2 regions of the Streptomyces sp. PL-25 genome follow, and region 1 is predicted to be linked to the other one. Evidence: riboswitches for the same ligand, from Rfam matches in the RefSeq annotation. Region 1 holds a riboswitch; the other holds the start of a gene.

Region 1 (4,621 bases):
TCGCGGCGATCGCGCAGATCAACCCGATCTGGGCCATCGGCCCCTACCGGCCGGACCAGGTGTCCACCGGCGCCCAGCCCGACTGGTACATGGGTATGGCCGAGGGCCTGATCCGCGCGATGCCCGGCTGGGAGATCAACTTCTGGGGCCACACGCTGGTCCTGGGCGTGTTCATCCCGCTGGTGCTCTTCGGTGTGGTCCTCATCGCCCTCGCGGTGTACCCGTTCATCGAGTCCTGGGTCACCGGCGACAAGCGCGAGCACCACATCCTGGACCGCCCGCGCAACGTCCCGACCCGCACCGCCTTCGGCGCCGCGTGGATCGCCTGGTACTTCGTGCTGCTGGTCGGCGGTGGAAACGACCTGTGGGCCACCCACTTCCACCTGTCGATCAACGCCATCACCTGGTTCGTGCGGATCGCGTTCTTCGTGGTCCCGGTCATCACCTTCGTGATCACCAAGCGGATCTGCCTCGGCCTCCAGCGCCGGGACAAGGAGAAGGTGCTGCACGGCCGCGAGTCCGGCATCATCAAGCGCCTGCCGCACGGTGAGTTCATCGAGGTCCACGAGCCGCTCAGCCAGGAGCAGCTGTACACCCTCACCGCCCACCACCAGTACGAGCCGGCCGAGATCGGCCCGACGGTGGACGAGAACGGTGTCGAGCGCAAGGTCGGCGGTACGGAGAAGCTGCGCGCCAAGCTCAGCAACGCGTACTACGGCGAGGACAACCAGATCTCGAAGCCGACCGTCGAGGAGTACAAGGAGATCACGAGCGGCCACGGCCACCACTGATCACTGACCCCTGAGCGTCGCCACGCCAGGCCGGAGGGCCCCGTCCGAACCCCGGATGGGGCCCTCCGCCGTCCCCCGGGCTGGATAGGGTGGACGGTGATACGACACCCCCCGTCCCATGGCCCTGAGCACCGGCCGGGACACCGGATCAGGAGCGGCTTATGAGCGCTGTGACCCCCGCTGGAGGCGACACCGCGGCGGGCCGTTCCTGGCCCGTCCTGCTGAACGGCCTGCTGGACCGCCGCGACCTCACCGCCGACGACACCGCCTGGGCCATGGACCGGATCATGGGCGGCGAGGCGACCGACGCCCAGATCGCCGGCTTCGCGGTGGCGCTGCGCGCCAAGGGCGCCACCGTCGCGGAGATCACCGGCCTGGTGCGCACGATGTACGAGCACGCCAAGGTGATCCAGGTGCCCGGCGCCACCGTCGACATCGTCGGCACCGGCGGCGACGGCGCCAAGACGGTGAACATCTCCACCATGTCCTCGATCGTGGTGGCCGGCACCGGCGCCAAGGTCGTCAAGCACGGCAACCGGGCCGCGTCCTCCGCCTCCGGCGCCTCCGACGTGCTGGAGAAGCTGGGCGTCAACCTCGATCTGACGCCTCGCCGGGTGGCGGAGGTCGCCGAGGAGGCCGGGATCACCTTCTGCTTCGCGGTGAAGTTCCACCCGGCGCTGCGCCATGTGGGCGCGGCCCGCGGCCAGCTGGGCATCCGCACGGTGTTCAACCTGCTGGGCCCGCTGACCAACCCGGCCCAGGTGAAGGCGCAGGCGGTCGGTGTGGCCGTGGCCCACGAGGCGCCCATCGTGGCGGGTGTCTTCGCCGAGCGCGGCAACTCCTCCCTGGTCTTCCGGGGCGACGACGGCCTGGACGAGCTGACCACCACGGCCACCTCGCGGGTCTGGGTGGTGCACGAGGGCACGGTCACCGAGGAGCGCTTCGACCCCCGCGACGTCGGCCTCGACCTGGTGCCGGTGGAGGCGCTGCGCGGCGCCGACGCCTCCTACAACGCGGAGGTGGCCCGCCGCCTGCTGGACGGCGAGCACGGTCCCGTACGGGACGCGGTGCTGCTGAACTCGGCGGCTGCCCTGGTCGCCCTGGAGCCGGGCTCCGGGACGCTGGCGGAGCGGATCAGGGCCGGTATGGCGCGGGCCGCCGAGTCGATCGACTCCGGGGCGGCCCGGGGCACGCTGGAGCGCTGGGTGGCCGCCAGCAACGCCTGAGCGCCCCCGCGGTACGCGTCCGCACGCGGTGAGGTGACGCGAGGCGCGGTCCACGATCCGGACCGCGCCTTGCGCACAGAAGATCGTGTGGCAGGATGGCACCAGGTCATGAGTGACAGCCATGTGGCCCCGGCCGGCTGTCCGGCAACCCTCCGTCCGTGGCGGGGTGCCCCGGGTGAAGACCAGGTCGTAGGCAGCGAGGTCTACGGCAAGCGCGGACCCCTCGCGCGCTTCCCAGGGAAGTGCGGGGCCAGGGGTCCTGGTCGGTCGAGGGAGCCTTCCGTGAGCAAGCGAATGCGTTAGGGCGTCGAGCCCCGCCTCCGCACACCCACTTCACCCTTCCGCGCCGGTGCCCCGTGCCGGGCTCGCGCGGTCGGTTCACCCTGCCTTCACGGGAGTTCCCCCATGTCTGTCTCCACCGCTGCCGCCGACCAGTCCGTCTGTGCCCCGCTGCCCGTTCTGGGCCGGGATGTCACCGTGCCGCTCGTCACCGGCGGCGAAGTCACCTACGCCGCCCTCGACTACGCGGCCAGCGCCCCCGCGCTCCAGCAGGTCTGGGACGACGTGGCCGCCTACGCGCCGTACTACGGCAGCGTGCACCGCGGCGCCGGCTACCTCTCCCAGCTCTCCACCGACCTGTTCGAGAACGCCCGGCGCACCGTCGCCGAGTTCCTGGACTGCCGCGCGGACGACCAGGTGGTGTTCACCCGGTCCACCACCGACTCGCTGAACCTGCTGGCCCGGGTGGTCCCGGCCGACTGCCGGGTGTTCGTCTTCGAGACCGAGCACCACGCCTCGCTGCTGCCCTGGCGCGACGCCCAGGTGACCTGCCTGAACGCCCCGCGCACCCCGGAGCAGGCCGTCGCCACCCTGGAGCGGGCGCTGGCCGACCGCGAGCCCTACGGCCCTGCCCTGGTCTGCGTCACCGGCGCCTCCAACGTCACCGGCGAACTGTGGCCGGTACGGGAACTGGCCGCCGCCGCCCACGCGCACGGCGCCCGGATCGTGCTGGACGCCGCCCAGCTCGCCCCGCACCACCCGGTGTCCGTCAAGGACCTCGACGTCGACTGGGTCGCCTTCTCCGGGCACAAGCTGTACGCCCCCTTCGGCTCCGGCGTGCTGGCCGGGCGCGCCGACTGGCTGCGCGAGGCCGAGCCCTACCTCGCGGGCGGCGGCGCTAGCCGCCGGGTGTCCCGCCGCGCCGACGGGGGAGTGGACGTGGAGTGGCACGACAGCGCCGCCCGCCACGAGGCCGGCTCGCCCAACGTCATCGGCGCCTACTCCATCGCGGCGGCCTGCAAGGCGCTGACCGAGGCCGGGTTCGACACGCTGGTCGCCCGCGAGCAGCACCTCATCGACAGGGTCCGGGAGGGCCTGGCCGCGGTTCCGCAGGTGCGGGTGCTCTCCCTGTTCGGGGACGACGCCCCGCGGGTCGGCGTGATCTCGTTCGTCGTGGAGGGCTGGAACAGCTCGCACTTCGCCGCCGCGCTCTCCGCCGAGTACGGCATCGGCGTCCGCGACGGGCTCTTCTGCGCCCACCCGCTGGTGCGCACCCTGCTCGGCAGCGACCCGCAGACCCAGGGTGAGTGCGGCGCCCCCGAGGCCGCGCCCGGCGAGAAGTCCCTCAACGCGATCCGTGTCAGCTTCGGCGCGGGCACCCCCGACGAGCATGTGGAGCGCTTCGTGACGGCGGTGCGCGAGCTGGTCAGCGACGGCGCCAAGTGGCGCTACCGCACGGAGGACGGCCGCTGCGTCCCGGCGGTGTGAACCCCGCGGCCCCCGAGGCGGCGGACCGGCCGGAGGTCAGGAGTCCAGACCGATGGCGAACGCCGCCTCCAGGTCGTGCTGCGAGTACGTGCGGAACGCCACGTGGGTGTCCGTCGCCTCCACCCCGGGGATCTTGCTGATCCGGCCCGGGATGATCTCCGCCAGGTCCTCGTGCCGGCCCACCCGCACCATGGCGATCAGGTCGTAGGTGCCGGTGACGGAGAAGACCTCGCTGACGCTCTCCAGCGAGGCGATCCGCTCGGCGATCTCGGGGATCCGGTCCACGCTGGTCTTGATGAGGACGATCGCGGTGATCACGGCTGGTTCTCTCCCTCGGGGGCCGGAGCGGGGCTGACCTTCACTCTAGCCGTGCGCCCGTGGCCGGCCCACGCGCAGCCGAAGCCGAGGCCGAAGCCGATGACATGGGCCAGGTACGCCACACCCGGCCCGTCGCCGGCCCGGCCCGCGGCCAGCCACTGCAGGGCCGCCCAGAAGGGCAGCACCACCCAGGCGGGCAGGCGCAGCGGCAGGAAGAACAGGAACGGCAGCAGGCTGGTCACCCGGGCCCGCGGGAACAGGTACAGGAAGGCGCCGAGCACCGCCGAGATCGCCCCCGACGCCCCGACCAGGGTCTGGCCGGAGTCCGCGTGCGCGGCGGCGTACCCGAGCAGGGCCAGATAGCCGCAGCCCAGGTAGAACAGGGTGAAGCGGACCCGGCCCAGGCGCTGCTCGGTCATCGCGCCGAAGACGTGCAGGAAGAGCATGTTGCCGAGCAGATGGACCCAGCTGCCGTGCACGAACAGGGCCGTGGCCGGGGTGAGCGCCGCCCGCGGGGAG
Region 2 (4,621 bases), 2.3 Mb from region 1:
TGGTCGAGCAGGGCGGCGGAGACGGCCTCGACGGCCTTCTCGATACCGCGCTTCAGGGCCATCGGGTTGGCACCGGCGGCCACGTTGCGCAGGCCCTCGCGGACCAGCGCCTGGGCCAGCACGGTCGCGGTGGTCGTACCGTCGCCGGCGACGTCGTCCGTCTTCTTGGCGACTTCCTTGACCAGCTCGGCGCCGATCTTCTCGTACGGGTCCTCGAGCTCGATCTCCTTGGCGATGGAGACACCATCGTTGGTGATCGTGGGGGCGCCCCACTTCTTCTCGAGGACGACGTTGCGACCCTTGGGGCCGAGCGTCACCTTGACGGCGTCCGCGAGCTGGTTCATGCCGCGCTCGAGGCCGCGCCGCGCCTCCTCGTCGAACGCGATGATCTTGGCCATGTGAAGTGGTCCCTCCAGGACTGGGGGTGATTCCTTCGGACCGCGCCCGCGCCCGCGACGGACGGCTCGCCGACCTCGTGGTTCCTTGCCCCACCCGGCCTGCGGGCCTCACCGACCCGGTCCTCGTTGTCACTCTCACCTTCAGAGTGCTAACGCCAATGATTAGCACTCGGCATGCCCGAGTGCAAGGTGCGCCCGCGTAGCGGGCTCGATGAGGGGCGGTGGTCGGGTGACGGGCGGGCGCAAGCGCCTCTGGTGGGGAGGCCGCCTCCGGCCGGGATCAGCCGGAGGCGAACAGAGGGGAGGGGGCGGGGCGCGGCGGGCAGGACGAAGGGCCCACACCCCGCAAGGTGTGGGCCCTTCGTGTGATGTACGTTCAGGCGGTGACGCGAACCATGTCGGCCTGCGGGCCCTTCTGACCCTGCGAGATCTCGAACTCGACCCGCTGGCCCTCTTCCAGCGTGCGGTAGCCGTCCATCTGGATCGCGCTGTAGTGGACGAAGACGTCCGCACCACCGTCGACCGCGATGAAGCCGTACCCCTTCTCCGCGTTGAACCACTTGACGGTGCCCTGAGCCATGCCTAACTCCCCTATTACTGGCCCTTGCACAGATCCGCACTTCGCGGATCCGGGTCAGACCTCACCCCCCGTGAATCGGGGGCGTGCGCCGGAACGCGTCGACCGCGGCTGAATGTATCTGTCCAACTGCCGTCTGCAACAGGTCAATCGGACGAGAAATCCGGGCGGGAGCGGTCCGGAATGTGACGAGAATTCGGCTGAACCCTGGGCAAGTCGGGCCCCATAAACACGGCAAATGCCGCAAAATACCCGCGGATTTTGGCTGTTTCTCATCGGCGGGCGGCAGAAATCAAGGGGCGCTCGACCGGGAGATCCGGGGCGCCTTCCCCAACTCTACCGCGCTCAATCACATGGAATTGCCCCCTCCGCTTCTCCCGCGGAGGGGGCAATTCACCGGATACTCCGATCACCGTCATTACCGACGGTAATGATCAGCCGCCGGCGACCGCCGGGATGATCGAGACACCGGCGCCGTCCGGGGTGGCCGTCTCCAGGCCCTGCTCGAAACGGACGTCGTCGTCGTTGACGTAGACGTTGACGAAGCGGCGCAGCTTGCCCTGGTCGTCCAGGACGCGCGCGGCGATGCCCGTGTGGTTCTTCTCCAGGTCGGAGATGACCTCGGCGAGGGTGGCGCCGTCGGCGCTCACCTCGGCCCGCCCGCCGGTGTAGGTGCGCAGGATGGTGGGGATGCGAACGGTCACGCTCATGCGAGGCCAGCCTCTCGGAAGGAGTCCAGGGTGGGGCGGATGGTGGCGGTCAGACCGGTGCCGGCCACCGCGTCCAGGGTCTTGAGGCCGTCGCCGGTGTTGAGCACGACGGTGGTCTTCGACGGGTCGAGCAGACCGCTCTCGACAAGCTTCCTGGTGACGCCGACCGTCACCCCGCCCGCGGTCTCCGCGAAGATGCCCTCGGTGCGGGCCAGCAGCTTGATCGCGTCGACGACCTGCTCGTCCGTCACGTCCTCCACGGCGCCGCCGGTGCGGCGCGCGATGTCCAGGACGTAGGGGCCGTCGGCCGGGTTGCCGATGGCGAGGGACTTGGCGATGGTGTCCGGCTTCTGCGGGCGCACCACGTCGTGTCCGGCCTTGAAGGCGGTGGAGACCGGCGAGCAGCCCTCGGCCTGGGCGCCGAAGATCTTGTACGGCTTGTCCTCGACCAGGCCGAGCGCGATCAGCTCGCGCAGGCCCTTGTCGACCTTGGTGAGCTGGGAGCCGGAGGCGATCGGGACGACGATCTGGTCGGGCAGCCGCCAGCCGAGCTGCTCGCAGACCTCGTACGCCAGCGTCTTGGAGCCCTCGGCGTAGTACGGCCGCAGATTGACGTTCACGAAGCCCCAGCCCTCGCCGGCCGGGTCGCCGATCAGCTCGGAGCAGAAGCGGTTCACATCGTCGTAGTTGCCCTCGATGCCGACGAGTTCGCCGCCGTAGATCGCGGCCATGACGACCTTGCCCTGCTCCAGGTCGTGCGGGATGAACACGCAGGAGCGCAGTCCGGCGCGGGCGGCGGCGGCGCCGACGGCACCGGCCAGGTTGCCGGTGGAGGAGCAGGACAGGGTGGTGAAGCCGAAGGCGCGGGCGGCCTCCAGCGCCTGGGCGACGACGCGGTCCTTGAAGGAGTGCGTCGGGTTGCCGGAGTCGTCCTTGACGAACAGCTTGCCGGTGTCGACGCCGAGTTCGGCGGCGAGGCGGTCGGCCTGGACGAGCTTGGTCCAGCCGGGGTTGATGTTCGGCTTGCCGGCCACGTCGGCGGGGACGGGCAGCAGCGGGGCGTAGCGCCAGATGTTCGCGGGGCCCGCTTCGATCCGCCGGCGCAGCTCCTCGGTGTCGTAGCCCGAGAAGTCGTAGGCGATCTCCAGCGGGCCGAAACACTCCTCGCAGGCGAAGACCGGGCCGAGCGGCACGCGGTGACCGCACTCGCGGCAGCTGAGCGCCGCGGCGGGACCGAGGTCGACGGTGGAGTCGGTGCTGGTGGCAACTGTCTGCACAGCCATGGAGGCGAGGCCCTTTCTCCTCATCTTCCCCACGACGCATCTCGCCGTGAGACGGAATTGGCACCTTCCCGAGCCGGGAGCCTCGCGGTGGCGACCGCGCGACGGCGATCGGTACGAGACCGGCTGGAGGGTTGCCGGGGCTTCATCGGGCCGTGTCCCTCTGCCCCTCTGGATGAGCGGTATTCGATTGTGGGGCGCGGCGACCCCGGCATGCGACGGTCGTCCGCGTTGTTCAAGACTGTAACCGACGGCCAGGACAGCGAGAGACCGTCGTCCGAACCGCGAGACAGATCACACGATGATGTGATCCGGTCCGTACCGCAGGCCGCAGCGAGCCGCGCAGGAGTGCCGCGCAGGAGTGAGGAGCCACCGACCGTGCTGGAAGAAGTCGAGCGCTGGCTGAGGACACGTTCCTGGTCCGTCGCCGACCGGCCGCTCCCCGGCGTCCTGGCCGCCAAACGCGCGAGCGGCGCCACGGTCAGCGTGGTGCTGCCCGCGCTGAACGAGGAGGAGACGGTCGGGGACATCGTCGCCGTGATCCGGCGCGAGCTGATGGCGCGGGTGCCGCTGGTCGACGAACTCGTCGTGGTCGACTCGGGCTCCACCGACCGCACCTCGCGGGTGGCCGCCGCGGCGGGCGCGCGGGTGGTGCACCGCGACACCATCCTGCCGCGCATCCCCGCCGTGCCCGGCAAGGGCGAGGTGCTGTGGCGCTCGCTGCTGGTGACCCGCGGGGACGTCGTCTGCTTCGTCGACGCCGATCTGCGCGAGTTCTCCGCCGACTTCGTCACCGGGATCGTCGGCCCGCTGCTGACCGACCCGGACGTCCAGCTGGTCAAGGCCATGTACGACCGGCCGCTGGGCACCGCCGCCGGGCAGGGCGGCCGGGTCACCGAGCTGATGGCCCGGCCGCTGCTGAACATGCACTGGCCGCAGCTGGCCGGTTTTGTGCAGCCGCTGGGCGGCGAGTACGCGGCCCGCCGCTCGCTGCTCGAACAGCTGCCGTTCCCGGTCGGCTACGGCGTCGAGCTGGGCATGCTCGTGGACGCGCTGCACCTGGTCGGTCTGGACGCGCTGGCCCAGGTCGACGTCGGTGAGCGCATCCACCGCCACCAGGACGGGCAGGCGCTCGGCCGGATGTCCGCCGCGATCTACCGCACCGCCCAGCTCCGGCTGGCCCGCGGCCATCTGGTGCGCCCCTCGCTCACGCAGTTCGAGCGCGGCGAGGACGGCTTCGAGCCGCGCACGTACTCCGTCGACACCGAGGAACGGCCGCCGATGAGTGAGATCGCGGAGTACGCGGCACGGCGGGTCGCCTGAGCGGCGGCCCGCCGCCGGGGCCGCCCCGGCCCCGTCAGCCGGCCACGCCGTCCGACCAGCGCCAGCGGCCCGCGCCGTCCTGCGCGCAGGTCAGGTACTCGCCGCCCTTGCCGTAGGTGCTCATGCCGTGGTGCCGGTTGGCGCAGAACTGGCCGTCGGCGTAGCAGTTGCCGGCCGGGCTGGTGAGGGCGCACGCCTTGCTGCCGCTGTTCCCGCCGCCGCTGCCGCCGGTCGTGCCACCGCTGCCTCCGCTCGTGCCTCCGCTGCCGTCGCCGGAGGCGGTCTTCGCGGGGGCCGGGGTGTGCAGCGGCCGGCCGGCGCAGTCGCGGCCGT

Evidence for each region. A riboswitch is a leader RNA that binds a small molecule or an ion and turns the genes downstream of it on or off. The one in region 1 is predicted to bind S-adenosylmethionine.
Region 2: it holds a riboswitch for S-adenosylmethionine, as region 1 does, so the genes downstream of both, thrC (threonine synthase) here and R4Z62_RS08320 (aminotransferase class V-fold PLP-dependent enzyme) in region 1, are expected to answer to the same signal.

The regions. Positions count from the first base shown of each region.
Region 1 is NZ_CP136997.1:1,869,501-1,874,121, reverse strand. Features, by position in the region: gene qcrB (cytochrome bc1 complex cytochrome b subunit) at 1-791, shown strand, start outside; gene trpD (anthranilate phosphoribosyltransferase) at 953-2,017, shown strand; SAM riboswitch class IV at 2,122-2,238, shown strand; gene R4Z62_RS08320 (aminotransferase class V-fold PLP-dependent enzyme) at 2,423-3,784, shown strand; gene R4Z62_RS08315 (Lrp/AsnC family transcriptional regulator) at 3,821-4,102, opposite strand; gene R4Z62_RS08310 (rhomboid family intramembrane serine protease) at 4,099-4,621, opposite strand, start outside.
Region 2 is NZ_CP136997.1:4,154,526-4,159,146, reverse strand. Features, by position in the region: gene groL (chaperonin GroEL) at 1-398, opposite strand, end outside; gene R4Z62_RS18835 (cold-shock protein) at 775-978, opposite strand; gene R4Z62_RS18830 (MoaD/ThiS family protein) at 1,410-1,685, opposite strand; gene thrC (threonine synthase) at 1,682-2,968, opposite strand; SAM riboswitch class I at 2,986-3,147, opposite strand; gene R4Z62_RS18820 (glucosyl-3-phosphoglycerate synthase) at 3,344-4,288, shown strand; gene R4Z62_RS18815 (hypothetical protein) at 4,323-4,621, opposite strand, start outside.